4 regions of the Virgibacillus sp. JSM 102003 genome follow, and region 1 is predicted to be linked to each of the others. Evidence: riboswitches for the same ligand, from Rfam matches in the RefSeq annotation. Region 1 holds a riboswitch; each other region holds the start of a gene.
The links. Region 1 has a riboswitch for cyclic di-GMP ahead of ACE1TG_RS13690 (Spo0E family sporulation regulatory protein-aspartic acid phosphatase). Riboswitches for the same ligand answer to the same signal wherever they lie in the genome.
Positions count from the first base shown of each region.

Region 2: it holds a riboswitch for cyclic di-GMP, as region 1 does, so the genes downstream of both, ACE1TG_RS01985 (prepilin-type N-terminal cleavage/methylation domain-containing protein) here and ACE1TG_RS13690 (Spo0E family sporulation regulatory protein-aspartic acid phosphatase) in region 1, are expected to answer to the same signal.
Region 3: it holds a riboswitch for cyclic di-GMP, as region 1 does, so the genes downstream of both, motA (flagellar motor stator protein MotA) here and ACE1TG_RS13690 (Spo0E family sporulation regulatory protein-aspartic acid phosphatase) in region 1, are expected to answer to the same signal.
Region 4: it holds a riboswitch for cyclic di-GMP, as region 1 does, so the genes downstream of both, sinI (DNA-binding anti-repressor SinI) here and ACE1TG_RS13690 (Spo0E family sporulation regulatory protein-aspartic acid phosphatase) in region 1, are expected to answer to the same signal.

Region 1 is NZ_JBHFQH010000012.1:29,886-37,844, forward strand. Features, by position in the region: gene ACE1TG_RS13680 (sodium/glutamate symporter family protein) at 1-489, opposite strand, end outside; gene ACE1TG_RS13685 (lysophospholipid acyltransferase family protein) at 486-1,703, opposite strand; gene ACE1TG_RS13690 (Spo0E family sporulation regulatory protein-aspartic acid phosphatase) at 1,851-2,039, opposite strand; cyclic di-GMP riboswitch class I at 2,072-2,159, opposite strand; gene ACE1TG_RS13695 (hypothetical protein) at 2,343-3,095, shown strand; gene rlmH (23S rRNA (pseudouridine(1915)-N(3))-methyltransferase RlmH) at 3,182-3,661, shown strand; gene ACE1TG_RS13705 (HD domain-containing protein) at 3,750-7,229, shown strand; gene ACE1TG_RS13710 (hypothetical protein) at 7,370-7,594, shown strand; gene ACE1TG_RS13715 (hypothetical protein) at 7,631-7,891, shown strand.
Region 2 is NZ_JBHFQH010000001.1:384,490-392,448, reverse strand. Features, by position in the region: gene ACE1TG_RS02000 (GspE/PulE family protein) at 1-1,476, shown strand, start outside; gene ACE1TG_RS01995 (type IV pilus twitching motility protein PilT) at 1,489-2,529, shown strand; gene ACE1TG_RS01990 (type II secretion system F family protein) at 2,533-3,729, shown strand; cyclic di-GMP riboswitch class II at 3,777-3,861, shown strand; gene ACE1TG_RS01985 (prepilin-type N-terminal cleavage/methylation domain-containing protein) at 3,918-4,271, shown strand; gene ACE1TG_RS01980 (prepilin peptidase) at 4,383-5,138, shown strand; gene pilM (type IV pilus biogenesis protein PilM) at 5,175-6,068, shown strand; gene ACE1TG_RS01970 (hypothetical protein) at 6,078-6,623, shown strand; gene ACE1TG_RS01965 (hypothetical protein) at 6,616-7,161, shown strand; gene ACE1TG_RS01960 (hypothetical protein) at 7,254-7,481, shown strand; gene ACE1TG_RS01955 (DRTGG domain-containing protein) at 7,554-7,959, shown strand, end outside.
Region 3 is NZ_JBHFQH010000008.1:137,853-145,811, forward strand. Features, by position in the region: gene ACE1TG_RS10870 (3-hydroxyacyl-CoA dehydrogenase) at 1-337, shown strand, start outside; gene ACE1TG_RS10875 (acyl-CoA dehydrogenase family protein) at 367-1,512, shown strand; gene ACE1TG_RS10880 (MaoC/PaaZ C-terminal domain-containing protein) at 1,543-1,743, shown strand; gene ACE1TG_RS10885 (hypothetical protein) at 1,746-1,967, shown strand; gene ACE1TG_RS10890 (CaiB/BaiF CoA transferase family protein) at 2,023-3,159, shown strand; gene panD (aspartate 1-decarboxylase) at 3,530-3,922, shown strand; tRNA gene ACE1TG_RS10900 (tRNA-Ala) at 4,042-4,114, shown strand; gene ACE1TG_RS10905 (IS256 family transposase) at 4,526-5,695, shown strand; cyclic di-GMP riboswitch class I at 5,991-6,076, shown strand; gene motA (flagellar motor stator protein MotA) at 6,198-6,998, shown strand; gene motB (flagellar motor protein MotB) at 6,976-7,746, shown strand; gene ACE1TG_RS10920 (DUF3006 family protein) at 7,825-7,959, opposite strand, start outside.
Region 4 is NZ_JBHFQH010000005.1:162,881-170,839, reverse strand. Features, by position in the region: gene nagB (glucosamine-6-phosphate deaminase) at 1-6, opposite strand, end outside; gene nagA (N-acetylglucosamine-6-phosphate deacetylase) at 13-1,179, opposite strand; gene ACE1TG_RS07535 (hypothetical protein) at 1,301-1,450, opposite strand; gene ACE1TG_RS07530 (VanZ family protein) at 1,562-2,047, opposite strand; gene ACE1TG_RS07525 (anti sigma factor C-terminal domain-containing protein) at 2,060-3,100, opposite strand; gene ACE1TG_RS07520 (RNA polymerase sigma factor) at 3,090-3,614, opposite strand; gene ACE1TG_RS07515 (helix-turn-helix domain-containing protein) at 3,737-4,069, opposite strand; gene sinI (DNA-binding anti-repressor SinI) at 4,245-4,367, opposite strand; cyclic di-GMP riboswitch class I at 4,392-4,476, opposite strand; gene ACE1TG_RS07505 (LCP family glycopolymer transferase) at 5,387-6,331, shown strand; gene ACE1TG_RS07500 (penicillin-binding transpeptidase domain-containing protein) at 6,428-7,959, shown strand, end outside.

The sequences.
Region 1 (7,959 bases):
ACCAAGATTCCCGCCACCAACTAGTCCCAGTTCTTCCCACTGTGTACCGATCGAATATGCTTGTCCGGGACCCTGACCGAATCCGAGTGGCAGTAATAATCCGACACCTGGGAAAAAGTCCGGATAAAATGTTTCGACAAGGATCATGAATAGACCAAAACCGACCAATCCCTGAATTAAATACGTGGAAACAATCATAAGGCCTGAGTTGATAATTGCCGGGCTGTTTTCCACTTCCCGTTCCTTTAACGATAAAGCAATAAAGCCAATGGCCATTAGATGGTAAACCAGGTTTCCAAGTAAATCCTTATCAAAGTTTATCCATCCTAGCAGTTCAGGTCCGACGATTAACCCAAGGAAACCCGCAATCATGGACGTTGGCACAATTAATTTTCGCAATGCTGGAATTCTTGCTTTTAACACAGCGGCAATAACAATTAAAAAAGATAAAAGAGAAAAGTCGAGCACTAATGACCAGGAGTTACTCATGATATCACCTCACCTGATTGTTTAGACTCCAATGCCTGTGCCGTTTTAATAGCCATTAGCCATTTGTACGCTGAGGTATGGGGCTGATAAAATACAAATCGGTAAAATTGATCTTCATAAAAGAAGTCCAGCTTATGATGAAACTGTATATTAATCCCTTCCATATCCTGAAAGGCAAACGCGTAGTTTTCCTTGTTATCACCATTAAACGTGATTGTTGTATTATTCCACTCTAAATCTCCTTTTGAAATAAGCCGGAATGGTTGAGCATTCCAGGATAAAAACAGCTTCACATGATCCTGCATTGCCTCATTCCAACTTTGCTGCCAATCTGGGTCAAGTAAGGTTCCTCTCAAAAATTCAAGCTGCCATTTATTCCAATCACGGGGAGTAGAATAATAGGCAGGGTACGTCACTTGCTCAAATGTCCCTAAGGATGTGTAACGAACGGTGTAATCACAGCTCTGACATTCAAACAGGTCATCATGCGAATGAAGCTGTCCAGGTTTTCTACAATGTGGACAAACAAACAACAGGCGTTCCAAGTAGTTTGCTAGATTTTTCCCCTGATATTCACCCGCAACCCCAGACTGCCATTCCATTTCATTATGGTAAAGCGCCTCGGTTAGTTTCTGGTTAATGACGTCAGGTGAATCGTTTGAGAACGCTCCCTGATCCCATTCTTTTTTATAGGAGATAGAAATTAAGCCTTTGCGATGATTAGCTGCCCACCTTGGATGAGTCAGATGCCCGCCGCGAATCGTTGCAATCACAACAGGGATGTCCAACAGCTTAACTAATTTAGCGGTTGAATAAATAAGCGGCTCCGTGTCACCGTCCCAATTTCGATTTCCTTCTGGGAAAATGCAGATAACACGATTATGCTTCTTAGCCTTCAGAACACCCCTTATCGTGCTCGTATCGTTTTTGAATTTCATCTTTGGAATGGCACCAAAATAGTTTAATATTCTTTTTAAGAAAGGATTTCGAAAAAGAGGGTCAGCAGCAATGAAAGAAATCGGTTCCTTTACATAACTATTCAGAATCAGTGGATCCCAGTTGTTTACGTGGTTGGATAAAATAATGTAAGGTGGTTTCATGTGAAGTGTGTCATTCTGTTCAATTACTATATTTGAACGTCTTCTGGTGAAGAAGCGGATAGGAGTGATTAGCATAGTTACTATCCATTTATTTGGTTTGTTTTCGATACTCATCGTTTCACATCCAACTATAAAATTGTAAAATTAGTACCCTACTATTTTACCATACAACTGGGTGTTTTCTTGCAAAAAAAGCTATACCCCACAAATGGTCGGAGTATAGAAAGGCAGTGTTAGTACCAGAAAAACATAAAAATAGGATTAATTGAGTTCATTTGTATAAATCGACAAAAGTTGATTTCGTTGGTTTAGCTTCACATCTAGTAGTTGACTAACTTGTACTAATGATGGATCTGTAAAATCACTTCCATTCGCTTTAACCTGATACATCAAAGATTTAAGCATTTTAATATCATCGTTAATAATCTTAAGAACATCTTCTGTATCCAAATCACATCCCCCTTTCAGGAATAAGGAGTGTATTCGAAAGCTGGCTGACATATTGGATAACCCAACTTAGCCCCTGTAGCTTTGCGTCATCATCTTTCAATGATTTTGCCATTATCGTACATGATGTGATGGTACTAACACTATAAAAGATATTGTTCACAATATACTATATATAGTGAATTAACGCAATATTCATGCAAAAATGGTGAAACATTTTTAACTTGCTTCATCTGGATTATTGTCCCGTCTTTTCATAATCCGCATAGGATAATACAATACTATGAATAAGGAAGTGAGCGTGCGATGGGATTATATATTAATAATAATGATCATCCAGACGTCTATATGAATGACAGCGATATTCTGGAGCCGAACCAGGGATACTTTCGCGTAGATTATTTCTCCGAGATGATAAAAGAACAGAAAGAACTGAATAAATCATTATCCAATTCCTTCCGTGACTTAAAATCGTTATACCATCACCAAAATAATACGCAAGCAGGCAGGTGGCAGGAAGTTGGCAAGCAGCTGGAAGCATTAAAAGAAAGTAACCTGCAGCATAAAAAATTCGAGAATCAGGCTGTCCAATGGCTGAAAACGTTAGACAGCAATAATGCGAAATTGCAGGATATCATAGAAAACGGCGGCCTAATAAATAAGGAGATTGCAGAACAAGTCAATCGCCTAAGCGAATCGAATCAGGCTATTGTAGATAAGCTAGGAAAATATGAAACTTCAAGCCAGTCACTCGCATCAAACATGAGTGAATTATATGATCTCAACAAGCAGATGTCAGAGCGGATTTCCACACAAGACGATAACCAGGACCAAGTTATCAACCGGCTGGAAAACCAGGAAGCCCTAATGGAGAAAACGTTAAGGCAAATTGATCAGTTTCGATCCATCCTTTTCGAACGAACTAACTATATAGCAGAAAGTATTGAAAACAGTTATAACCTTACTTCCACATATGTCTATAAGTTGATGACTGGATCAGAACAGCCATTGTCCCTTTTCATGAAAAAGCAAAGAGAAGAACAGAGGAAGTCTGATTAATTGAATGAAATGGCGATACTGTAATGCGGTATCGTCATTCTTTGATACAATGTAAACAAAAGAAGTGCATAAAGGAATGAATTTCAATGAACATAAAAATTATTGCGGTAGGAAAATTAAAGGAAAAATACCTTAAGCAGGGCATTGACGAATACTTAAAACGGTTAAGTACCTATGCAAAAGTTCAAATCATCGAAGTCGCCGATGAAAAAGCCCCTGAAAACATGAGCGACGCTGAAATGATCGAAGTAAAACAAAAGGAAGGCGAACGCATTCTCGCGAACATCAAGCAGGATACCCATGTCATTACACTCGAGATCAATGGCAAAATGCTAAGCTCCGAACAACTTGCAGCCAAAATGGACGAGCTCGCCACCTATGGAAAAAGTAAACTAGCATTTGTTATCGGCGGATCATTAGGCATCAGTCATGAAGTCCAGAAGCGAAGTAACCTCGCCTTATCATTTTCTAAAATGACGTTTCCACACCAGGTAATGCGGCTTATATTGTTGGAGCAGATTTATCGGGGGTTTAGGATTAATCGGGGGGAGCCTTATCATAAGTAAATGAGGTTTAAAAGAAGTATGAATAGAATATTAATTTCAAACTTAGATTTGGTAAAATAAAGAAAAGGTAAAAAGGAGATGAGTGTTAGTGGGTCTATTGGAAGTATTAAGTGGTAAAGCCGAGGATGATATTTCTCGTAAATTATTTGTTTTAGCAGAAGAAGTAAGCAGAGAAGCAGCAATTCATTTAAAGTTAATTATAAATCAGCTACCAGAGTTTGACATACATGATGAAACCCATAGTTTAAAAATAATAGAAAATATAGAATCGTTAATTGGGGAAGATTCCATAAAAAATTTAAGTAGCTATGAAATATTTCTTTTATATATGTCTGGTTTTTTACATGATTGTGCAATGGCTCTTCCTGATTGGGAACTAAAACTCCTTACTATGACTGAGGGAAAAGATGGTTTTACCAAGAATTCAATTCAAAATCCTATGCCTAATGATGGAAAAAAGCCATATAAGTTTTCTGAAGCTTTAAAAGTCATTAGTGATAATAAACAATATTTATTTGATGACTTCGAAAACACAAAGGAATTTATATTTTCTTTTTCAAATGAGAGTGAATTTCAACGAGATTTAGCTACAAGACTTATAAAATATCAAGATTTTAGAAATGGTTACTCCCAGGAGTTTAAAAATTTAGAAGAGAAAAATAATGTCCAATTATATTTAGAATTTAGCGATTTATTGCGTTATGATTTTGTAAGAATCACTCATGCTGAACGCGTTGAGACATATATTAAAAACCTATCAAATAGATTTATAAACACTTTAGGTGGGGCTTGGGGGGAAGCTTTAGCTAAGGACTTGGGGAAAGTTTGTAGAGCTCATGGAGAATCAATGGATTTTGTGAAAAGCTTACCATTACAAACAAATTACTATGGACCTCAAACAGCAAATCTTCAATTTGTTGCAGTAATGCTTAGACTGGGAGATATCTTACATTTTAGTCATGACAGAGCGCCAAGGTCATTATTCGTTGAAAAAATGATAGTTTCAAAAGAAAGCTTAAAGCATTGGCGTGTGAAATTCCAAGGAATCAATTACTCATTAAATGAAACAGACGAAAATGGAAGAAAGAAAATCAAATACATGGCTTACTGTGATGAACCAAGTTTATATTATTTTATTCAAGACTATTTAAACTGGATAGACGTTGAAATCTCTAATTATTTTGATTTTTTTAATCAGATAAAATATTTTAGTCGTATGGGTACAGATGCAGATAAGTATCATTTGAATATTTCAGAAAATGTTGACAGAAGTCAAATAAGATATAATGAGTCAAAATTTACACCAGTAAACAACTTGAAATTTAGTCTTAATCAAACAAAAATATTAGAATTATTAATGGGAGTAGGTCTTTATAAAGATAGATTTTTATGTTTAAGGGAACTCTATCAAAATGCCCTCGATGCTTCTAGATGCATGACTGCAATAATGAAAGAGCGCAAAGTTGATAAAAGAGGAAATATAGAATTTGGAATAAAAGAGGTTATTGAAAATAATACAAAAAGAAAATATATCTACTGTCGAGATAACGGAATCGGAATGACTAAAGAGATAGTGGAGAAATATTTTCTTAATATTGGAAATTCATTTTATAAATCACGAGAGTTTCAAAAATTAAAATCTACATGGATAAGTAATTTTCAACCAACATCACAATTTGGAATTGGAATACTTTCCTGTTTCATGATTGGAGATAAGATAGAAGTTACTACAGTACCTTTAAATGAGACAGAGGATCACTTAAAAAGTATTAGTTTCTCAATTGATGGACCACATGAACATTTTTATTTTATGAATCCTGATGAATTGGACCTTGAGGAAATTGGAACTCACGGCACCTTAATTAAGGTTTATTTAAATCCGGAAATTGATATTAATGATATAAAAATGGAAGAAGATTTAAAACTCTTAATAAAAGGAAGTGATAAAGATCCTTATAAAAGAGAATATCCTGATTTAATCAAAATTTGGAATACCAACATTTATAGATATATTTATAGCTTTATTGGAATACCTGATCAATCAGTTGATGTGCAAATTAAATTTAACACTAATGAAACTGTAGTACTAGAACCATGGAATACATTATTCACCTTTAATGATCGAGAAATAGAAAAGATAAAGCTAATGTATTCTGATTATAGATATTTTAGTGATGGATATAACCCAATGGAAGATTATCTACGAGTTAAGGATAATATTAAAATTGATTTGATAAAGGTTTCAAGTAAAGATATTGAATATAGCTTTTTATTAAGTTTACCTTTACCAAATCTAGATATCTTAGATTGGCGTATATTAAATTTTGAAGAGTGTTTATATCGTGCATCTGCGACTTTAGTCGATGGGGTTTATGTTAATGATACTGGTTTAAATTATGACCTTGATCATAAAAGGGATTTAACAAGAAATGGTATTATAAACTTCGTAGGGTCAGAAAGACCTGATATTTCAGTGGATAGGAATAATATTACGGGTTTAAGTACTTCATTGAAAGGACAGTTTGAAGAACTTGCAAATCTTTTAGCAGAAAAAGTTATAAAGTCAGTAAAATTACATTTAAGAGAATATGATAACTTACTGAATGAAAAACAAGTGCTATTAATATGGGACTATGTCTTTAAAAAATTTGAAAGTTTAACTGAATTTCTTCTTAAAAATACAGTTGATACATCTGTAAATCTACCATTAGTGGACTTAAAGTCATATATTGAGGAAAATTACAATGTACCTGATTTTGTTGATACAGATGAAATAAACTTCAAAAGTTTAGATTTAAGATATTTAAATAAAACTGAAAAATTAATTATGATTGGTAAACTATTAGGTGCAAAGAAAATAATGGTATCTTCTAATATAGTTTTTGTTAAGTCACAGTCATTAAATCTACTTAAACATGAAAGAGAATTGATAGATGATAATATGTTACCAGCTGCTCTTAAAGCCGATGAATGGGAAGGTGAATTTCAGGAGTATGATTTAATTTCCGCACTATGGCCCATTGTCCCTGAGAAATTATTTAACCGTATACAAGATTTTGGAGTTCGAGATATTATTGAAGGTCGGTCTAAAACTACTGAAACATCTTCAAATTCATTAGCCGGACTAGCAAAGACGGATCCAGTTTTGGTACATCCAGTAATGGGGATATTTTCTAAACGGGAAGATACATATTGGAAGAAAAGCAATTGGGTTGGTCGGTTTGAAAATCCCGTTGGTAAGTTTTGGCTTTTTGAATTAAATCATCATGGTGACTTAATTAGAGAAATAAGTGAGGATTTCTTTCTCTTTGTTTTTATATCACCGAGAGAGCTTACGGAAGAAGAATTAGTTATACTAGAAGATTTTAAGGATGACGTTAATTATTATGCTGGTGTAACAAATGGCTGGAGTTTATTGATTCTAGGCAGAACAGGAGAATTAGTGATAAAACCAGGGATATCAAGTAGAAAGGAATTGGTAAATACTATAAAACCATCCTTTTGGAATAAAAATAAAGATATTATTTATAAATTTGTCGATGGAACTTTGGTTAAGAATTTATTGTAGTAAAATATGAGATTTAGGATGAAATAAACCTGATTTAAATGCACCACGGAGAACAATATCATAAATAGCAATCTACCTATTGGAGTGAATCAGGATGGTGATTCAAAATAATGAATTAAACCCAGAAATTTATTAGATAATTGCTAAATAAGATACTCCTTTACGAGAAAGTGGTTTGTGTATTCGAGCCTAGCAAATGGTTTGTTATTGAGGAAGGTCCAGAAAAAGGTAGGAAAAAATTTGATGGAATAGAGGCCGAAGAAAGTGTTCTATTAAAGTTACAAGATAATGAAGATAAACTACTTAGTAAGTTTGGTACTGGTAGCGCTGCTGCCTATATGAGTCTAGAAGAACTGAATCTTTAAAAAGACATAACTACCAATTAAGGAGGAGTATACTGAATGATAGAATTGATATGGCAACGAGTAGTGGAATTCGAAGGACAACCTTTCACTCAAATAAGAGGAGGAAAATTTACATATAAAGTGGAGGGCAATCTTATTAAGTTGAGTAGGACCAATCGTTCTATATCGAAAAATACATTTAAAGATGCAATGAAGTATGTACCATTGGAAAATACGGTGCCCCTTCAGAATTTCCAAGCTCCGTCATATTTATATGCAATTCTGATGGACGATCGGATTCGAAAGAATAATTGGTAGAGAACGACTTAGTTTTAACTGACTATTTACAAGGGTTTTGGGGTGTGCAGAAATTTGCGCACCCTTTT
Region 2 (7,959 bases), on a different contig from region 1:
GAAGTCCTGGAATTTCAATTAGGAATTCCGCATGTTTCGTTATACCAATACCCAATCGATCAGTATGTACTAGGTTATGTATCAAAGGAAATGGCGCAGCAAAATTATATTATGCCTCTAAAAGTCGAGGATAATGCTTTGACAATAGCAATGAAGGATCCAATGGATTATTACATTATTGATGATTTAGAAATGGCGACAGGATTTAGCATATCACCAGTAATTGCAGCAAAAGACGATATTCTATTTGCCATTAATAAATACTATTATAAGAATGACTCTAAGCTAGCAGTAGAGACTAATGCTGAAAATGATGATGAGGCGCCAGTAATTAAGCTTCTTGACCAATTATTACATACAGGAATTCAGCTTAAAGCAAGTGACATCCATATAGACCCGCAAGAGAAGAATGTAAACATACGTTATCGAATAGATGGCAGACTGCAAACCGAAAAAATATTACCGCAGCAAATGCAAAATGCTTTAATTGCTAGAATTAAAATATTGGCAAACTTAAATATAACGGAAACAAGACTGCCACAGGATGGAAGAATTAAAACGAATGTAGGAGAAACACCGGTAGATTTACGGATATCCTGCCTTCCTACAGTTCATGGTGAAAAGATTGTAATTCGAATTCTGGACCTTAATAACGCGTTGATGCAGTTAAGTGAGCTGAATTTTTCAGAAGATAATTATAAGAAATATAAGCAGTTAATTACACAGCCATCAGGACTTGTCTTACTAACAGGACCAACAGGATCAGGAAAAACCTCAACATTATATGCGTCAATTAATCAGCTGAATCAGGAGAATGTGAACATTATTACGGTTGAAGATCCTGTTGAGTTCCAGCTGGAGGGCATCAATCAAGTTCAAGTTAAAAGTTCTATTGGGCTCACTTTTGCAAACGGGTTACGCTCAATATTAAGACAGGATCCGAATATTATTATGGTTGGTGAAATTCGCGATCAGGAAACAGCGGAGATTGCTATTAGGGCCTCCTTAACAGGCCACCTAGTATTCAGTACAGTCCATACCAATAGTGCAATTGATACGGTACCGCGATTAATTGATATGGGGATTGAGCCGTATTTAGTTGTTTCATCCTTATCGGGTATAGTTGCACAGCGGTTAGTTCGTAAAATTTGCCGGGATTGTATCACGGAACGAGGGCTAACTGAAATGGAGAAAGAAATTTTTGATCAAAATGGTATTGTAGCTGACTCTGTTTATTACGGAAAAGGGTGCAGCAGCTGTCACCAGCAAGGCTATCGCAGCAGAATAGCGGTACAGGAAGTGCTGGTAGTTGATGAAAAAATTAAAAGTATGCTGCTGAATAATGAATCTATAGCAGAAATTCGTTCCTATGCAAAACAGCAAGGCATGAGTTTTCTGATTCAGGACGGATTAGAAAAAATTAAACAAGGATTGACTTCCATGGAAGAAATTATGCAAGTTTCAATTAATATTTAGGGTGGTATTCAAATGAGTGAACAATTTGAAAAATGGTTAACAAATGCTTTCCACATGCAAGCATCTGATGTGCATTTAACAATTGGAAAAGCCCCTATATTTCGCATTAATGGTAATTTGATTGAGCAGGATCAACCAGCTCTCAGGCCTTCTGATACGCAAGAAATTGTTAAGGCGATTATTCCGAATGATCTTTTGCAACGACTGGAAGAGAAACGTGAGCTTGATTTCTCTTATGGAATTAGTGGGGTTTCAAGGTTTCGGATAAATGCATTTTATCAACGCAGTCAGCTGTCATTGGCAATTCGAATTGTTCCAACCAGCATTCCATCAATTGAGGAATTGCATCTCCCAACGATTACCAAGGATATTATGCATAAGTCACAAGGACTAGTGCTTGTAACAGGGCCAACTGGAAGTGGAAAGAGTACGACGCTTGCTTCCATGATTCATCATATGAACCAAACAATGCATAAACATATTATTACTTTAGAGGATCCAATTGAATATATGCATAGACACAACAAGTCAGTTATTGATCAACGTGAGATTGGTTTTGACACAAATAGCTTTGTTAATGGACTTAGAGCAAGCCTGCGACAAGACCCTGATGTCATTTTAGTTGGTGAAATGCGTGACTTGGAAACTATCTCAACGGCAATTACCGCCGCGGAAACGGGACATTTAGTTTTAGGTACCCTACATACAACAGATGCAGTATCAACAATCGAACGAATTATTGATGTATTTCCATCTGAACAGCAAATGCAAATCCGCATCCAATTATCATCCATCTTAAAAGCTGTTATCTCCCAGCGATTATTAGTTACAAAGGACAATATGGGGCGGCGTGCAGCAACTGAAGTACTAATTAATACACCTGCTGTTAAAAACTTAATCCGCAATGAAAAACTGCATCAAGTTCAGAATGTGTTGCAAACATCGAAAGAACAGGGCATGCACACGCTTGAAATGGATCTCAAACGGTTACTGAAAGAAGACCAAATTCCTTATGAAACGGCTGCTCCTTTTATGCAGGAAAGGGGTTTTTAATGGATGAACTATCAATATAGTGGAAAACTTGCATCTGGTCACAAAACAAAAGGAAAGATAGAGGCTGATTCAAAAAAAGATGCGCTAATACGGTTAGAGAAGGATAGTATAATCGTAATCAAAATAGATGAAACGAAATCGTGGAATAAGGAATTATCTATTAATAGAAGCATTAAGAATAAGGATTTCGTTATTTTTCTAAGGCAATATGCAACATTAATTCATGCTGGTATATCGATTTCAGAAGCTACGAAGACGATGGCGAGGCAAACGGATAATAATGCATTAAGGCAAGCACTGACAGCCATTGATAAACAACTTGATCAGGGTCAGGCCCTTTCAAAAGCAGTCGAAAGTCACCCGAAAGTCTTTCCTTCACTACTCGTCAACATGATCCGGGCGGGGGAGGCAAGTGGCAAACTTGACGACATATTAAACCAGATGGCTGATTATTATGAGAAAGAATATCGTAATAAACAAAAAGTGGTTTCTGCATTACTTTATCCTGGTGTTGTAGGAGTTATCACACTATTATTAAGTATGTTCTTGCTCGTATTCATTGTTCCGCAATTTGTTGGAATGTTTAATTCCTTCGGTGAAGAGATTCCGGCTTACACTCAGTTTATTTTAAGTTTGAGTGATTGGGTTAGTGCTTTTTGGTGGGTACTTATTGCTGTAGCATTGTTAGGTATTGCAATTTATAAGTCTCTGTTGAAGAATGATAAGTTTTCTTACCGTGCCGATAAGCTAAAAATAAAGTTTCCTTTTATAGGTGTGCTTGCACATAAAGGTGTCTTGGTTCGTATGACACAAACGTTGAGTACTCTAGTAAATAGTTCCGTACCAATCTTACAATCAGTCGAAATTACCGAAAAAGTCGTTGGAAATCGTGTGATTCAAGATGTATTAAAGCAATCCAGGAAGTCGATGGAAGTTGGCGAATCGATCGCTAATCCAATGAAAGAACACTGGGCATTTCCGGCACTAGTTGTTCAGATGATTCAAATTGGTGAAAAGACGGGTACCTTAGATCATATGCTTTCAAAAGCTGCAGCATTTTACGAAGAAGAGGTAGAACAATTGTCGAATCGGATCAAAACACTAATCGAGCCACTTATGATTATTGTGCTGACAATAATCGTAGGCAGCATCATTACCGCAGTTGTTATTCCAATGTTTTCTTTGTTTGAAAATATTTAGCAAACAAGGTAGATATTTGTCTGAAAATATATTATAGTGAATATAGGAATATAGTAGGATGCGATGATAAATTACCTGTAGTTTGGGCACTTTGGTAGTTTGGAGTAAGTAGTGCAACCGGCCAGCTAAGTTTAATAGACTTTTTATCTTATATATTAAGAGAGGCGGGGATTTTTATGCTAGAACGCATGAAAAAGATGATAAAAAAAGAAAAAGGGTTTACCCTTGTTGAACTGTTGGCGGTTATTGCGATATTGGCGATTATTGTTGCTATAGCAGTACCGACGGTTGGGAATGTTATAGGTGAATCTGAGAAAAAGGCACATGATGCAAATATAGAATTGATTGAAAATGCAGCAAGGTTAGCGGATGTTAGTGGTGATTATGATACGGATGGAAGTATATCGGTATCACAACTAGAGGACAAAGGGTATCTAGATGAAGTTCCTACAGTTCCAGGAACAGAAACCGAATATTCTGGTAAAGTTACTAAAGATGGAAATGGGAATTTTGAATACGATGGAGATGAAAGTGTTGACTAAAAACAACATAATTTAAAATGATTTTAAATATAACCTACGCCTTGCACCAATACTTGCAGGGCGTATTCTTCAATATATATTCTTCTAGCTTTACAATAAGGAGCCACACGAATGGACATTTTACTAATACTATTTTTTTTCCTCTTAGGCCTAATCTTCGGCTCATTTTTCAATGTAGTTGGATTACGCCTGCCAGAAAATATCCCCTTCGCAAACGACCGGTCAATTTGCCCCCACTGTAACCATCAATTGTCATGGTATGAGAATATACCGATTATTTCATTTGCCATCCAAGGGGCTAAATGTAGACATTGCCGAAAAAAGATTTCGTTTATATACCCTATAATTGAATTGTCTACTGGTATTTTATTTGCATTGAGCTACTCATTAATAGGATTAAACCTAGAAATTATTACGGCGTTACTTCTAGTTTCGATGCTTATGATTATATTGGTATCCGACATCACATTTATGTTAATTCCAAACAGAGTGCTTCTTTTCTTTCTGCCACTATTCATCATCATTCGTATCGCACAGCCTTTGGATCCGTGGTGGTCATCCATTCTTGGTGGTATAATTGGAATCACACTCCTTGCATTAATAATAATTGTCAGTCGTGGTGGAATGGGCGCGGGAGATATGAAATTGTTCGGCATCTTAGGCATTATTTTGGGAATTGATAAGGTGCTATTGGCATTTTTTCTTTCGTGTATGATTGGTGCAATAATAGGAATGATGCTGCTCTTCTTTAAGGTAATTGACCGTAGGCAGCCCGTTCCATTTGGTCCATATATAGTTGCTGCAACCCTAATTACATATTTTTACGGTGAAAGATTAGTAAACTGGTATTTCAATTTATTTTTGTAAGCAGGTGATAGTTTGGGAATTTTCAATAATGGTAGAGTGAACATTGTAATTACAAATAGAGTTTTACGGTATTCGTATCATAAAAGTTCTTCTATAAAAAGCTTAGTCAAACATGGTGAAGTGGAACTGCCTGAAGGGACAATTAAAGACGGAATAATTACCAGTAAACAATCTCTGCAAAAAGTTGTTAATCGGTTAGTTAAGAAAAATAAATGGAAAAGAAAGAAACTTTATTTTTGTATGCAGGATGATACAGTTGTCATTCGTCAGCTTCAAATTCCGGCAACACTGACAAAAGTTGAGGCGATTGGCTATGTAAAGACACAGATTGGCAACAGTTTATATCTGCCATTTGGTAATCCAACACTTGCAATTGAGTTTCTGGAGGAAGATGGTGAAAACAGAGACATTCTCTTATTCGCTTACCCGAAGGATAAAGTAGAATCATTTAAAGAAATCTTTGATGAGGCAGCTCTTAAATCAGTTGCAGCTGATCTTACTTCGTTATCGGTTTATCGGTTTTATTATTATTTATTCCAGGAATCGGACATTAATCATGTACTTCAAATTCACTGGAATCACGATGCACTCGTTTTGACTGCTTTTCAAAATCATAAAGCAATTTTCACCCGTTATATGAAACTACCAACTAACACGGATCAGTCTGAATTGGACGAGACTCTAGGAAAACAAATCATTGATGATTATATTATAGAAATTAATCGGTTTATCGATTTTTACCAGTACTCTTTAACGAAAGGGTCAGCAAGAATAAGTTTATTGCTTTTGGCTGGTGATTTTCCATTTCTTGATGATGTTAAAAAAGCTTTATCTGAAGCTGTTACAATAAAGTTATATAAGTTTCCTGAAGGGAAATTACAGGTGAAGTATGCTGATGTCCTTGGTCTGGCACTGAAACAGGATTCGTAAAGGGGAGTAATGATGAACACAGAAATTAATTTGCTTGAAAATCAATCTAAAAAACATATTGCTCCCCTTGTATTAGGCGTTGTGGGTATTATACTACTTGCTAGTGTAATTACTGTACTTTTGTATCAAAAATATTACTATGAGAGTCAAATAGAAGACCAAACAAATAAAGTATCACAATTAGAAACACGATTACTGGAAAAGCGGGATGAGTTTGCCGGGGAAAAACAGCTCCAGCAACTACAGCAAGATATATCAACGCTAAAAGGTGAGATGGTTCCCAATGTAGCCTTATATAATCAAATGCTTAACTTCCTGTCGTCGTCTGAACAGTTACTAAGTTATAATTTTACAAGTGAGAATCAGCTTATTATCGATACAAAATTTTCTACACTTAAAAATGTCTCAAATTTTGTAAAAGTAATATTAGGACAAGACTATGTCTCAGATACTGAACTAACCAGTGTGAGCAAAATGGATACCTCATATCAGGCAACATTAACTATTAGTTTGGATAGTGAAACTTTAGTGAAGGAGCTTGGTGAAAATGATTAAACAATGGACAAAGATTCATACATATTGGTTACTAGGAGTTTTATTAGCTACTTTTATTGTTTACGGGGTTTGTTATTTCACTGTAATTGCTCCATTGCAGTCTAAAGTGAGTACTCTTGATAAAAAGGTCTCTATGTATGAAAACCAATTTAAAAAAACAGAAAGCCAATCAAAAGAGAGTCCGAGTGAGGAGTTGTCAGCTCTTGCTCTACAAGTACCGAGGGAAAGTTCACCTGATGATGTATTACTAAACCTACAAACTATTGCGAGTGACACGAATGTAACAATTGATTATATTGAATCGGCTAATCAATCAGCAAATCAGGCAGCGGTTCAGCAGGAAGAAGAAGAAGCAACGGAATTAAACGAAAATTCATATTCACTAGATGCTACAGCATCAAAACTTAGTGATATAAATTCTTTCTTGGCTGAAATGACTGATAGCAAAAGGCTAATGATCATAGAATCAATTAATTTACAACAGGATGCGAAACAGGTTTATTTAACAGTATCATTTAAAACCTTTTACACAGGATAGTCTTTTATAAAGGCTATTCTTTTTAATTCTATGAATAGTAACTGTTCTTATCAATCTCAAATTATCATAAAGTATTTTGAGGAGGGAAATATATGCGCCAATATGCGATATTACGATTATTACTAGCTGGTTTTTTACTTTACTTTGCATGGCCAGTTATTCCAAGTGCGGCATCACAGTTGGAACTTGTTTTTTGGGGAGGATGGCTTTTGTTCTTAGTTCTGGTAGTCGGAGCTAATTTTGCAACACTTTTACACATCACCAAGCCTCCAGTTATGGAACAGGAAAGAGTAAGACGTCGACAAACGCTTAATCATTGAGGTTTCCGTGTATCAACTGTATACTAAACAGTATAGATATTGACTAGTACAGTTGAAAGTCGGTGAACGGAAATGGCAACTAAACATGAACAGATTCTGCAACATATATTATCATTAGAAATCGGCCATAAAATCTCTGTGAGACAAATAGCTAAAACGTTAAATGTTAGTGAAGGGACGGCATACCGAGCAATAAAGGATGCTGAGAACCAAGGCCTGGTTAGTACCATTGAACGTGTTGGCACAATTCGAATTGAGCGTAAGAAGAAGGAAAATATTGAAAAATTAACATTTGCTGAGGTAATCAATATTGTAGATGGACAAGTCCTGGGTGGTAGGAAAGGGTTACACAAGACATTAAGTAAATTTGTTATTGGTGCGATGCAGCTTGATGCAATGATGCGCTATACAGAAGCAGGGTCACTATTAATAGTTGGTAATCGTGTGAAAGCTCATGAATTGGCTTTAAGTGAAGGAG
Region 3 (7,959 bases), on a different contig from region 1:
TAATACGGCGTCTGTTGCTGCATATGAAGGTCAAATGGGACAGGCAGCATATAGTGCATCAAAAGGCGGAATTGTGGGGATGACGCTGCCAATTGCAAGAGATTTATCCAAGCTTGGAATCAGAGTAATGTCTATTGCTCCAGGACTATTTGAAACACCATTATTTGCCGGACTACCTGATAAGGCACGTGAAGCATTGGAAAAACAGACACCATTTCCATCAAGATTGGGACGCCCTGATGAGTATGCGCAATTAGTTCAGAGTATTATTACGAACCCGATGTTAAATGGTGAAACAATTCGCTTGGATGGTGCGATCAGGATGCAGCCACGGTAATTAATTCACATAGAAAAAGAGGTGCAATCATGAGCAGAAGTTATTTAAAAGAAGAACATGAAATTTTTCGAAGTTCCTTACGAAAATTTTTGGAGAAAGAAGCAGTACCGTTTATTGAACAATGGGAAAAAGAAAAACAAATACCTAGGTCATTCTGGAAAAAGGCGGGAGAACAGGGGTATCTTTGTCCACAGGTTGATGAAGCATATGGGGGATTAGGCGCTGATTTTGGTTATGCTGTTGTTATATCTGAAGAGTTTGATCGGGTTAGTGTTGGTATGGTTGGCTTTGGACTTCATAATGATATCGTGATTCCATATATCGAAGCATTTGGTACAGAAAAGCAGAAACAGCTCTGGCTGCCTGGTGCAATTAGTGGTGATTTAGTTTCTGCTATCGCCATGACAGAACCAGGAGCAGGGTCAGATCTTGCGGCTATTCAAACGATAGCCATAAAAGATGGTGATGACTACATTATTAATGGTGAAAAAACGTTTATCTCCAATGGTCATTCTGCTGATATAGCAGTGGTGGTTTGTAAAACAGATCCAAAAGCAAATCCGCCGCATAAGGGAATAAGCCTGTTTGTAGTAGAAGATGGAACACCAGGATTTTCGAAAGGTAAAAAGCTTCAAAAGATTGGACAGCATGCAAATGATACAAGTGAATTAATTTTTGAGGATGTTCGTGTTCCAGGTGATAATCTGCTTGGGCAGGAAGGCAAAGGATTTTATTATTTGATGGAAAAGCTTCAACAGGAACGATTATTGGTTTCCATCCAAAGTATGGCTTCTGCAGAAACGATGCTTTCTCAAACAATTAATTACGTAAAACAGCGGAAAGCATTTGGGCAAAGTATCAGCCAGTTTCAAAACACGCAATTTAAACTTGCTGAAATGCAGACAGAGATTGAGATAGGCAGAACGTTTGTAGATAGATTGATAGATGACCATATAGAAGGAAAGGATATTGTAACAGAAGTATCGATGGCAAAGTGGTGGACAACGGATTTATCAAAAAAGGTTGCAGCAGAATGCCTTCAACTACATGGTGGGTACGGATATATGGAAGAGTATGAGATTGCGAGAAGGTATCGGGATGTTGCCGTGTCCTCTATTTATGCCGGAACCAATGAGATTATGAAAATGATTATTGCGAAAAAGATGGAGTTATGAATACCCTTCTGATTAAAGAGGTGAAGCATATTGAAATTTGGGGACATATCGATTGGTGATGTATATTCAACCAATCCTGTAAAGGTTACGAAAGAAAGCATTCTGGAATTTGGACAGAAATATGATCCGCAATATTTTCACACAGATGAAGGAGCTGCCAGGGAAAGTCCATATGGGTCACTGATTGCCTCAGGTTTCCAAACGTTAGCGGTAGTCTGGCTGAGTGGATAAAAATGGACATCCTGGGGCGTGACTGTATAGGCGGGGCTGGTGCTGATATGCAGTTTAAGGCACCGGTGATCCCAAATGATCAACTCAAGGGCCAATTTAAGGTTGCGAATAAACGGATGCTTTCTGATGAAAAAAGAGGGATGTTAACGATTGAAGTCGCAATTCATAATCAAAAAGAAGAGGACGTATTGTCTGCCCAAACAAATGAATTTATTTTATTTTAGTTTGGATAAATATAAGGGTTTTCATTGAATTTGAAGCAGTGAGGAGGGGTTCATATTGCCACTGAGGTCTACACGCGTACTTGATTTGACCCGGTTACTGCCTGGTCCGTACTGTACAATGTTATTAGCAGATTTTGGTGCGGAAGTTATAAAAGTAGAGGATCCGGACAGTGGAGATTATGCAAGAGCATTTTATCCGAAGATTGCTGGTATCAGTGCGATGTTCCATTCATTGAATCGGAATAAGAAGAGTGTCTGTCTAAATTTAAAATTACCAGAAGATAAACAGGTGTTTCTGGAAATGGTTAAAAATGCAGACGTTGTTATTGAATCATTTCGTCCAGGGGTGATGGAACGCCTTGGTTTGAGCTATGAACAATTGAAAGCAGTCAATCCCGCACTTGTATATTGTGCGATTACAGGGTACGGCCAAACAGGTCCGTACGCAAACCGTCCTGGTCACGACCTGAATTATCTCAGCTACGCCGGGTTACTGAATTTGATGGGCGAAAAAGGTGGAAAGCCAATTATTCCTGCAACAACAATTGCTGATATAGGCGGTGGTGCCTACCCAGCTGTTACAGGTATTTTAATGGCACTTTTGAATAAAGAAAAAACAGGGAAGGGACAATTTGTTGATATTTCCATGCTGGATAACGTCATTTCCTGGATGCAGACGTTGCTGCCTGATTATTTAGCTACAAATAATAATCCAAATAGAGGGGAGCAAATGCTGGATGGCGGGAAAGCATGCTATGCAGTTTATGAAACAATCGATGGACGTTATATATCAGTAGGAGCACTGGAACCAAAATTTTGGACTGCGTTTTGCAAATCTATTGGTAAGAGCAATTTTATTCCCCTGCAAGATGCCCCCTTAGATAAGCAGCTTCAGTTAAAACAAGAGATACAACGCATTATTTTTACAAAAACATTATCAGAATGGATGGAAGTATTTTCAGATATTGACGCATGTGTATCACCAGTTCTAACTTTTCAGGAAATGATTAAAGATCCGCAAATTATATCACGTGGGATGATTCAACAAATAAATGATTCCGCATCGTGTCAGGTGAGGCAGATCGATGTTCCGATTAAATTATCTGAAACCCCTGGTGCTATTCGTTCCCCTGCGCCAAGAATCGGCGAACATACGGATGAAGTTATGAAGGAAATGGGGGTGCTGCGATAAGGTGAATGATAGCATGAGCTGAAATGGTTGGCCTTTGTTAAATAATAAATTCAGGAGGTTTTTGAAGGGATATAGGTACTACATTAGTGAGAAATACTAGAAGAACACCACATAAAACGGCTATACATTATTATGTTCATTGAGGAAATCCCCAAAACATCTGTCGGCAAATTCTTGAAAAGAGCATTAGGTGAACAGGTTAACGAACAGTTGAATGTATGAGTATTATATAATTTGTGGGACGTTCTAGTTGCGTTCCACTTCTTTTTTTATGGGAAAGCTTGCAATGTTTGAAAAAGCCCACTTGTAATTATCTTTGGTTTTAAGTCATACTATACTTGAGATGTTCATTTTTAGAGGAGGAACTTTTATGCAACGCTTAATGTGTAAAGGAAAGATACATAGAGCTAGGGTCACGGAGGCTGAGCTTGATTATGTTGGCAGTATAACGATTGATTGTAAGTTAATGAAGGAAGCAAATATTAAGCCTTATGAAATGGTACAGATTGCAAACATACGAAATGCCGCAAGATGGAAGACTTATGCCATTCCAGCTCCAGAGGGTTCAAACCGCATTTGTCTCAACGGTCCGCCAGCAAACTTGTTTTCTCCAGATGATCTGGTTATTATATTGAGCCAAGGACTCATGACTGATGAGGAAATAGAACATTTAAAGCCTAAAGTAGTATTTGTTGATGAAAATAACGAGATTACCAGTGTTGAGGAACATGATTTACATTGGCCTGAGGGTGTAGAATTATAAAGTAAGGTTTTAAGAAATGAGCCTGGAGCATTTTCCGGGCTAAAAAATAGTAGCTAACATTTCTAATAAACACTCTTGAAAAAAATTAAAAAAATGCTTATAATAAAAGCTGTCTAACTGGGGCATTAGCTCAGCTGGGAGAGCGCTTCGCTGGCAGCGAAGAGGTCATCGGTTCGAGCCCGATATGCTCCATCGTAAAAACAACCCACTTCTCATCTTATTGAGAGGTGGATTTTTTTGTTTATACAAGATTTATAACTTTTTTGGCTAAATAGCCGAGGATCCGATAAGTTCCAGGTAACTAGTCATGGCGGATCCTCGTTCCGTTAACTGCTAGTAAAGCAGCTCAAAAGTGAATGAAGTGAATCCTCGTTCCGTTATTAGTCCAAAATGAAGGAGAAATGATGGTGAAATGGGCGAATAGCGGAATGAGGATCCGAAACCGATGCCAAAGGTCATTATTTGAAGCAAATAACGGAATGAGGATTCACATAGCGATTAAGTCCATATAATTGTGTAAAAAGAAAATAAATTAAAAAAGGGCCAAATTAATTCCCTATGATACAATGTTTAACAACCACGAAAAACAAGGAGGAATTAATTGTGACCCAATTACAGTTTAACCTAGATATGGACTTTTTAAAAGACTCATTAATGAACTCAAATATCGATAATGTTGTTAAATCTACTATCATTTTAGTTTTGAATGAGTACATGGAAAAAGAGCGTGATGAGTATTTAAATACGAAGGCTTATGAGCGTTCAGAAGAGCGTCATGATTATCGTAATGGCTACTACGATCGGGAATATATGATGAGTATTGGAAAAATTAACTTGCGCGTTCCCCGTACTCGTAGTGGCGAATTTTCACCAACTGTTTTTGAAAAATATAGACGGTGTGATCAGGCATTTGCGTTATCCATGCTTGAGATGGTAGTAAATGGTGTGTCTACTCGAAAGATAAAAAACGTTGTTGAACAGCTGTGCGGGGAATATGTTTCAAAGTCCTTTGTATCTTCGCTCTCTGAAAAACTTGATCCAATCGTAAATGAATGGGCAAACCGTGCATTAAACACAGAATACTATCAATATGTATATGTAGACGCCATGTATATCAAAGTTCGCGAACATCATAAAGTTGTGTCTAAAGCAGTTTATATAGCTACTGGACTTAACGAAGGTAATAAAAGAGAGGTTCTTGGTTTGAAAGTGAGTCATGAGGAAAGCTTTGAAGCTTGGCAAGAATTTTTAAATGAACTCATAGCACGTGGTTTACAATCACCAAGCCTTATCATTTCAGATGCTCATTCCGGGCTTAAAAAGGCTGTTCAAAAAGTGTTTATCGGAACTTCTTGGCAGCGCTGTACAGTTCATTTTAAGAAGAATCTCTTTGATGAACTGCCAAAGAAAGGTATGGACGATGTTAAAGAAGAAATAAAGCAAATTTTTGATGTGGAAACACCTGTGGAAGCAAGGAAATTCAAAGATGAGTTTATTGATCGTTACCAGGATAATTCTAAACTGGTAAAGATAATTAACAACCTGGAGGATGGTTTTGATGACGCCGTCCAGTATCTAAATGAACCACCGGAATACCAAAAGTATATTCGTAGTACAAATTCCCTTGAACGGCTAAACCAAGAGGTAAGACGAAGAGAAAGAGTAATACGCATATTTCCTAATACGCAATCAGCTTTTCGATTAATCGGAGCTGTATTAATGGACTACGAAGAGGAAGAGCAAAAGAAAAGACCCATCTTCAAGAGGGATTAGCATGGCCGAATCCGCGCGCGAAAATTTGTTTTGGTAGGAAGGGGTACCCCTTCCTACCAAAACAAATTCAACTAAATACTATAAAGTGGCTGTAAACTTGTATTATGGAATTTTACACAATAAAAAGGACTTGACTCACATAGCAGCACCGATTCAGCCCCAAGTCAAATTTTCCTCACATGCAGATTACATTTTCGAAATATTTTTTCTTCCATCTACATATTCAACTTTCCGGGTTTTTGAACGATATAATTAGTATGAAACTTCTAAAAGAATACATTAAAAGTTGAATAACTTGCGAGAATGGCAAACTTATTGAAAGGTAAGGACGCAGAGCCACGGGTCTAAGGTCTTATGTACTATGATCGCCGGGTTACCGAAAAAGGATGAAAAAAATTAGTAGTTAAACTAATTAAGTCTATCATTTTTGGTAGGCTATTTTTAATTATATGAAAAGCAGGGAACTACTAGTTACTCCCTGTCTTTAAGGAGGTACATATCGATGGATAAGACGTCAATTATTGGTATTATTATCGGATTTTTAGCTATTGGGGTAGGCATGACACTAAAAGGTGTTAGTCCAGCAGCATTAATTAACCCCGCAGCGTTTATTATTATATTTTTTGGAACAATGGCTTCTGTTTGTATCGCTTTTCCAATGGAAACAATTAAAAAAGTACCGAGACTTTTTGTCATCCTTTTTAGGGAAGATAAACAGAATGATATAAAACAAACGGTTGATACATTTACTGAATGGGCAGAGCTTACCAGAAAAGAAGGAATACTTACACTTGAGGCCAAAATAGATCAACTGAATGACAGCTTCTTATCATCAGGCATCCAGTTAGCTGTTGATGGACAATCAACAGAGTTTATTAGAGAACTTATGTTAGAAAAGATTGATGCAATGGAAGAAAGACATGAAAAAGGAGTCTCCGTATTTTCACAAGCTGGTACATATGCACCAACGCTTGGTGTATTAGGGGCCGTTGTCGGATTAATTGCTGCTTTAGGGGATATGAATGACATGGAAGCTCTGGGACATGCTATATCATCCGCTTTTATAGCTACTTTGTTTGGTATTTTTTCTGGTTATGTATTGTGGCACCCTTTCGCAAACAAACTTAAAGAGAAATCAAAAAAAGAGGTGCTAATGAAACAAATAATGATTGAAGGTGTATTATCCATAACAAATGGTGAATCTCCGCAATTGATTCGGGATAAACTTAGTTCCTATTTATCTCCAAAAGAGTTGTTGAAATTAGACCAGGAGGGATCAGATGAAGAGAAAGAAGAAGAATGATGAAAATCATATGAGTGAATCCTGGTTACTTCCTTATGCGGATTTATTAACACTGCTCCTGGCATTATTTATAGTATTGTTTGCGATGAGTGAACTGGATGCAAAGAAATATGAAGAGCTATCCCGCGTGTTTAAAAGTGAGTTTTCAGGTGGGGAAGGGATACTAAAAGAAAGCAATAGTACAATAGAGATGCCTCAAGATGTGGAAGAAGATGAAGAGGAGACTGAAAAACCTGAGGAAGAGAAAAAATTAAGTAACAGTGAACAAGAGTTAAATAAATTGAAATTACTCCAAAAGAGAATTAATAAATATATAAACGAAAATAACCTTTCCGAAAAATTAGGAACCAAGCTGAATGGTGAAGGGTTATTAATAACGATCATCAATGATGTAACATTTGATTCAGGAAGCGCTGTGGTGAGGGAAGAAGGCAGGGGAATTGCAAGTGCCATTTCAACATTTCTGTATACAGATCCGCCACACCAAATAATAGTCAGTGGTCATACAGACGACCGGCCAATTCGTACTAGTGAGTATTCATCGAATTGGGATTTAAGTGTCATGCGGGCAGTTAACTTTATGCGCCTAATATTAGAGAATGATAGACTTGATCCCAAAACATTTAGTGCAAAAGGGTTTGGTGAACATAAACCTCTTGTACCTAATACTAATGATCAAAATCGGGCAAAAAACAGACGCGTAGAAGTACTGATATTGCCTAATTATGAAATTACGGGGGAATTGTAGAGTGGTACCTGCACCACTTCTCGGTTATATAAACTAAAGGCCGAAATCCCACCTAATTGGATTTCGGCTTTTAAAATTTTACTTCTTCTTAAACTTGCTTCCCTTGCTTTTGGCACGTAACTTAGCCATTAAATCAGATGATGTTTCAGCTTCCTTTTGGGTTGTTGCTTCATCAATCGAAACAATCTGGTACTTATCATCCACTTTTTTCAT
Region 4 (7,959 bases), on a different contig from region 1:
TTCCATTCAGTCTTAATCCTCCTCGTGCGCAATTTCTCCACGGCAAATTGTGTATTTAATGTGCAAATCATCATCTACGAGTAAAAGGTCTGCATCCTTCCCAACTTTAATACTCCCTTTTTTGTCAAAAACACTCAGTTGCTTCGCCGGATTGGAAGAAGCCATTTCAATTACATTTCTGATTGATACATCCTTTAATTGAAGCATTTGCTGTGCACCTTGATACATCTTCAGAATACTTCCGGCAAGTGTCCCATCATCAAGAACAGCACGGTCTTCTGTTACGTTAACAGGCTGTCCCCCTAACTCGTATGCACCAGAATGGAGGCACTTAGCTCGCATCGCATCCGTAATCAGAATTAACCGTTCGCTTCCCATATTTGAATAAATTAATTGAAGCATTTCGGGGGATACATGAATTCCATCTGCAATTAATTCAGCACGTAATTCTTCCAGTCGAAATGCAGCACCCACGACACCTATGTCACGATGATGTATGCCAGTCATCGCATTACAGATGTGTGTGACCTGACGAACCCCATGATCAACCGCTGTTTTCATCCCGTCAAATCCTGTCCCCGTATGACCCGCAGAAACGTTTACACCTGACTCGAATAAAGACCTAATAAATGTGCCATCTTCATCATGTTCAGGGGCAAGGGTAATGGTTTTAATTTTATTCCCTGACAACTGCTGCCATTTCTTAAACTGCCCAATATCTGGCTTCATTATATATTCCAGTGGCTGGGCACCTTTTTTACTTTTTTCAATAAAGGGGCCTTCAAGATGAACACCCATAACTTCCGCTTGTCCACGCTTAGATTTATATTCCGCCACATTTTGTAATGCAGCCTCAATACTTTCAGATGATTGTGTAATAGTTGTTGCTAAAAAACTGGTCGTACCTTCTTTTGGTAAAACTTCTGCCATCGTATCCAATGCTTCCTCAGTTGAATCCATCACGTCTGCGCCTGCTGCACCATGAATATGTCCATCGATGAATCCGGGTATAAGATTTAAGCCTTGCCCATCGATGATTTGTGCAGTTTCCGGAGGTGTTGTATCTACGTTATTATGTATTTCTTTTATCATACTATCCTCTAAAACGATTGAACCATTAACTACGCCTTCTGATTCAGTAAATATAGTGGCATTTTTTATAAATAACGAACGTTTCATTTCTTTATCAGCCCTTTGTATTTGCTAATCTTTAAGGTAGCACATCCGCAACACACATGTCTAGAAACCAACCCCAAAAAGAAAAACTACATTCGCCTAAACAGCAATGTAGTTTATAAAATCAATTTGAAATATTTTTATAGATTGTTTTTCCATTTGTTAACTCTTGGATTAACGCCTGGATCAGTTCCTCGGAAGATTGGAATTTTGAGTTCTCTGTTTCGTCAATCATCTTTTTCAGCATATTTTTATATCGTTCCTGCTCTACCATTTTCATACCGCCTTTTGTCAAAATGCATGACTATTATACCATGTTTAAAACAGTGATGTTGTCGAATAATGTCGACCACTGAAATTTTTCTAAAATAATTCGTATCAGGATTTATTTTGTGACTGTTTTCCATTTAATCAACAATAAACATAGGGCGGCTATTGCAGCACCGACTCCATCCAGAACAACATCACCTATATAAGGTGTTCGATTAGCAGTGAAACCTTGATGGAATTCATCTAATCCAGCATATGCAATTGTAAGTGAATACGATATGATAATTAGTGGAAGGAACTTCATATCACATGTACTTCTTAAAGCAATATAAAATAAACACATTAGCACAAAAAATACTCCAACATGTGCGCCTTTACGCAGGAAGAACTCAACGATACCCGCAGTCCCCAATTCTGCTACACTTACCTCTGAATGATGGTAAGTAAAAGATATCCAATCAACCAAAGGTGTTAAAAAGGATAAATCAAATGAACTTTTCAAAAGTGGCTTAACATCCTGATCTTCATAAGGCTGTGCTGAGGAATAGTAAATTATCCCCATCCAGCCAATAGGCAGCAGCCAATAGATATATTTTTTCATAGTAAATTCACCCTAATTCTCATCCCAGTTCCACACTTCAATTCCACCTAAGTAAAACTGATGAAGCAGTTCTTCGCTCTGTAATTTTTCAATTTCACGAACAGGACCTGTTACCGTAGCGCCATAAACTTTCATGCCATTTTCACGTAGGTAGTTCAAACGCTTCCGGTCAATATCTTTGCCATTATAACTTCCATTTTCGATTAACCACTCAATATCTTTATAAAATTGATCGATTGATTGTCCTATACTATCATGGTGCAAATAATAACTCGAAAAAGATAGTCTGTTTTTCTCGTCATATTTAGCTTGCGGCCTTAACAGCAGCGCGTTCACAAATGTAAATTGTCCAGCTCTTGAATGACTTATATCATACTCTTTAATCTCTCCACCATATACCGGCATTTGGAGAACTTTTAAATCATATGGGTTTAATAAATTCATCATCTCTCGTGGAGTCATACCTTTTTTTGCAGAGAAATGAATCTGTGCGACATGCCCATCTCCTATTTTATTAAACTGAGCCCACAATTTAGGATTGCCTTCTTTGCCATTTGACGAGGCACTATCTTTTCCTAGTAAATCCGGGGCAATAGCAAAGTTAAACATCTTATCCTGTGTGTTTAGATACTTTTCGTTAAAATTAAATTCAAACCCAATTTTGCCAATTAAATGTTTTTGCGCGGTAACTTCTCCAATAACCACGTCCCATTCGCCGACACTACGGTACAACTTTAATGTAGTAGACTGAGTCAGAAGCGCATTGATTTCTGCATTAGTCCCATGCGATTCATGTACCTCAAAACCAGAATACCTTGTTTCAACAAGTGTTGTTATTAGTCTGTCAAACTCCGCTTTTTTTCCTGACATATCATAATAAATGCTCACAGGAATCATATATACAATGTAAATAAGAAAAATTAACAGGAGTGTTCTAATGACAGTAAATCCAATTGATAGTCTCGTTCGCCATACCATCTTTCTCGCACTCTTTTTATCTAATTCAGCTTGGTCTTTCTCTTCCCATTCATCTAAGACATTATCATCTTTCATCTGAATATTCTCCTTTCAGCAGCTGATCATAATATCGAAATTTTTTCCTTGCACGGAACAGCGTAGTTTTAACCTGGCTAACTGATAGATTCATAGCGGTCGCGACTTCCTGATATGTAAAACCTTGAATTTCACGTATGTAAAGAATGGTGCGCATTCGTTCAGGTAATCGGCTAAGAACTTCTTCAATATGTACCTGCTTCGTAAGGTTCTCTAACTGCTCTTCAGGGTTTCCGATATTGTTATTGTCGGCACGTTCCAATTGAATTCGTTCCACCATAAGCTGTTCAGACTTAGACTTTCTAGTCCAATCGATGAAAAGGTTACGAGCTACCTTAAAAAGCCACGCTTTTGCCTGTGCCATGTTTTTCACCTCTAACGAAATCATCGCCCGATAAAACGTCTCCTGCAATAGTTCTTCAGCAACCTGTTTATTTCGGCTCATCTGCAATAAATAGCGGTAAAGTGGAAGTTGATACGCCTCAAATAAATCTGTAAATATGGATCTTTTCAATCAACTCCCACCCCCTCTATATATTTAAACGATTGAACAATCCATTTGTTACATGAAATATTTATATTATTTTTTTAAGTGCAAAATAAAAAACCGCAAGCCATTAGCTTTACGGTCAGCACTTATTTATCCTGTTCTTTTCGCCACTTAGTAAATTCAAGGTATTCTTTAAATTGCTCTTTTGATACACCCGATTCCATAGCTTCCTGAACAATTTTCAACCACTCACCATCTAATTGTTCCTCTGTCTCTTTCCATTTATCTTCTAATATCAACTCATTCACTGGGACTCCCAGTACAGAACTAATTTTTTCAATAAACTGGATCGATGGGTTCGTTTGAAGGCTTCGTTCAATAGAGCTTAAATAGGATTTGGCTACACCAGCTTTATCTGCGAGTTCAGAAATCGACATCTTTTTTTCTTGACGTAGTTGCTTTATTTTTTCACCGATCAAGTAATACACCTTCTTTCAAAAAAAATTATAACATAAAAAGGTGTATGGTTCTATATAAAGCACAAGACTTTTTAAAATATTTATTTATTTTATTTAACTTATGCTTATAAAACATGACATTACACCAAGTCTAAATGGTGAAAGTCTTCGTTAGGCATATGTAGTAATAAAGGCTTTATTCTTTCTTATCTGCCAAAAACAACCTAACTTCTTCCAAAGTTAACCCGATGGTTTTTGCCTCTTTCATCAGTTCCAACCACTCATAATCTATTTCTTTGTTCTTTCTTGCATTAATCATTTCTATCGTCCCCCATTTAAATTCCCAGGCAGTCCGGCCGTCATAGCTATAAAGCTTTAGACCCGTGACTTTGCGCCCCCATTTTTCAATAAGTTTGCTATTTTCTGAGGAACCATCGTTTTATAAGACTACTATACTATATTTATGGGGGTTATTGGGTGTCTTCTTTTGTCAAAATCGAACTAGTTTTGTAATTTTCAAAAATTATTTTGACGATATAGGTCATTCGAACCATTTAGCACATTAAAAACCCTTCTAACAAAGACATACATTCGATATACGTATTACTTTATGGGCAAAAATATTGCGCAAGTTCTCATCTCTAAAAACCAGCCTGTATTCTCACATTTGTTACCTTTTACAAAGCAATGAATTTTATACGCATTCAGAACGCTTCTTCCGGGGGCTTCGGAACGTGCTGTTCCCATAGGAGTCTGCGTATTCTGCCTCCACTGATAGAGATTTCTGATTAGAGCCTAAAGTGTTCCCAAGGCTAAGAAGCAATATCACAATAAGCATTGATTAATTTACAGGATAAAGTGAGTAAAACCTAGCGAAGGAAATACACGTAGACTCCTGTGGGAGCTTGCGCCTAGATGAGACTACGCAGCGACGTAGGAGCAAGGAGGTTCATCAGCCGCCCTAGGTGCGCGGAGTGTATTTCCGGAGCGGTATAGGAACACTCAAACTTTTTAAAAAGTAGTTCGCAGTTAATATCAACTGCGTAGATAAAAGCAACAAATCTTACTACAAAATCATGAAACATTTGACTCCGCAAAAACGTCTACTAATGTGCTAGGTGATTTTTCTTCTTCTATTTACATACCTTAAGATGATGAGATTTGCCTATTGTGAAAGGGAACGCAAAGATGTACTCGAAACAAGTTATCTTGGCACGAACCTGTTCACTGCATCATTCAGTTCCACCAATTCTAAAAGAATAATAGACTAAAATGACTAGTTTCGATATAATTTATCTAATTATTGATTATTTCTGAAACGACAGAGGAGAATAAATTGTGGATTCGAGAATTGAAAAACGAAATGAGAAAAAGAAACGCAAATGGCCCTACTGGGTTGGGGGAATTACGCTTGGTTTAGTATTAATAATTGGCATTTACTTATTTTATATTTATGATAAAGTCGGCGATACCGTCGAAGTCATGCATGAACCACTGGCACGGGATGAAAATCCTGATCGTCAAAAAGAACTGGACTCGCTTTTTAGTGAAAATGATACCATTAATATTCTTTTACTTGGAGTCGATGAACGGAAAAATGACAAAGGACGTTCAGATACCATGATATTGATGTCACTGAACCCACAAACAAATTCAATGAAAATGTTGAGTATACCTCGTGACACGTACGTAAATATTCCAGGTCGAGGGATGGATAAAATCAATCATGCTTATGCATTTGGTGGTGTTGGATTATCCGTGCAGACTGTGGAGGAGAATTTTGATGTTCCGGTACACTTTTATGTAAAAGTAAATATGGAAGGATTTCAGCAAGGAATTGATGCTTTAGGTGGCGTAACAGTTACAAATGACCGTGCATTTTCACAGGGAGGAGTAGATTTCCCTACAGGTGAAATTAATCTGAATGGTGAAGAAGCACTAAAGTACATTCGTATGCGTAAAGGTGACCCAAGAGGAGACATTGGACGTAATGAGCGTCAGCGTAATGTAATTAGAGCAGCTATTGGCGAAGCAGCAAGTTTCTCAAGCATTACCAAAATCACCGATATTCTAGGTATTCTTGGCGGGAATGTAAAAACTGATCTCAAAATGGAACAGATGCAAACATTATTTTCCGATTATCGTCAAACTCGAAATAACATCGATACAATGGAAATAAGCGGCAATGGTCAAATGATTGACGGAATTTGGTACTATGTTGTACCCGATGAAGAAATGAATCGGGTTCAAACCGAAATAAAAGAGCATATGAAAGCGAAATAGTCATCTAAAGATGGCTTTTTGCTTTTACATACATGTTTTTGCATATAAAAGGTGATATGATTAGATTATATTTTCTAAAAGATTGAGGGGGTCATTATGAAAAGAATAATTGCTTTGCTTCCACTTTTATTACTTCTGATTGTTACTGCATGTTCTAATGATGAAGTTACACCACAGGAACGCTTCGATCAATATGTAAAGCATTGGAATGAACAGGAATTTAACGAGATGTACAGTATGAGTACTACTGCTTCAACTGAAAAATATGCAAAAGAAGACTATGTTGAACGATATAAAAATATTTATGGCGACCTAAACGTTAACAATTTAAAGATTACCTATGAAAAATTATCCGAAGAAAAAATGAAAACTGCCATGGAAAAAGGAACAGCTCAGTTTCCATTCTCAGTCGAAATGGAAACAATTGCAGGTCCAATCGCATTTGACTATAAAGCAACACTTATTAAAGAAGGTGAAGAAGAGGATGCCAACTGGTTCGTAAAATGGGATCCAGGCTTTATCTTTCCAGCAATTCAAGATGGCGGTGAAATCGGTCTATCCACGATAAAACCTGAACGAGGCGAAATACTAGATCGGAATAATTTACCCATAGCTTTAAATGACACCGTTCATAATGTTGGCATCGTTCCTGGAAAAATAGGTTCTAATCCAGAACAGGCGAAACAGAAGATATCTGACTTATTGGGCATGTCGGTTGAAGCGATCAATTCTAAGCTAGATGCCGGATGGGTTGAGCCTGATTTATTTGTCCCACTTAAAAAAGTGCCGAAATCAGAAAAGAAAACGCTAAATCAATTATGGGAAATAAGTGGCGTGACGGAGCGTGAAGTAACCGGTCGTGTTTATCCATATGGAGAATCATTAGGTCATCTTGTCGGCTTCACAGGACCAGTAACTGCCGAAGAGTTAGAGGATATGGATTCTGGCGAATACAGTGCAAACGACATAATTGGTAAACGAGGGCTTGAACTACTATTTGAGGAAAAACTTCGTGGTGAAGCAGGCGTAAAAATAACTGTTTCCAAAGAAAACCAAGAAGAAATTGTCCTAGCCGAGAAGCCGGTTAAACATGGTGAAGATGTCGTAACCACGATAGATGCCGATTTGCAAAAGAAAATATATGAAAGCTATGATGGTGAATCCGGGACAGCAGCTGCAATTCATCCAAAAACAGGTGAAACATTAGCACTTGTGAGCAGCCCTTCCTTTAATTCGAACGAAATGGGATTTGGTATTTCACAATCAAGACGGAAAGAATTGCAAAATAAACCGAAACAACCATTATTAAATCGCTTCAATTCTACCTATGCACCTGGATCAACATTTAAACCAATAACTGCGGCTATTGGCCTGAATAACGGGACCATCGTTCCTGGTGAAGGTGTAGAAATTAATGGCTTAACATGGAGTAACGGTGAAAATTGGGGAAATTACCAGGTTCGCCGTGTATCAAAGTCAAACGGGCCGGTAGACGTTACGAATGCATTGGTTCGCTCGGATAATATCTATTTTGCTATGAAAGCAGTAGAAATGGGCAGTGATAAGTATGTGAAAGGATTAAAGCAATTTGGTTTCGCTAAAGATTTTCCATTCGAATACCCGATTGA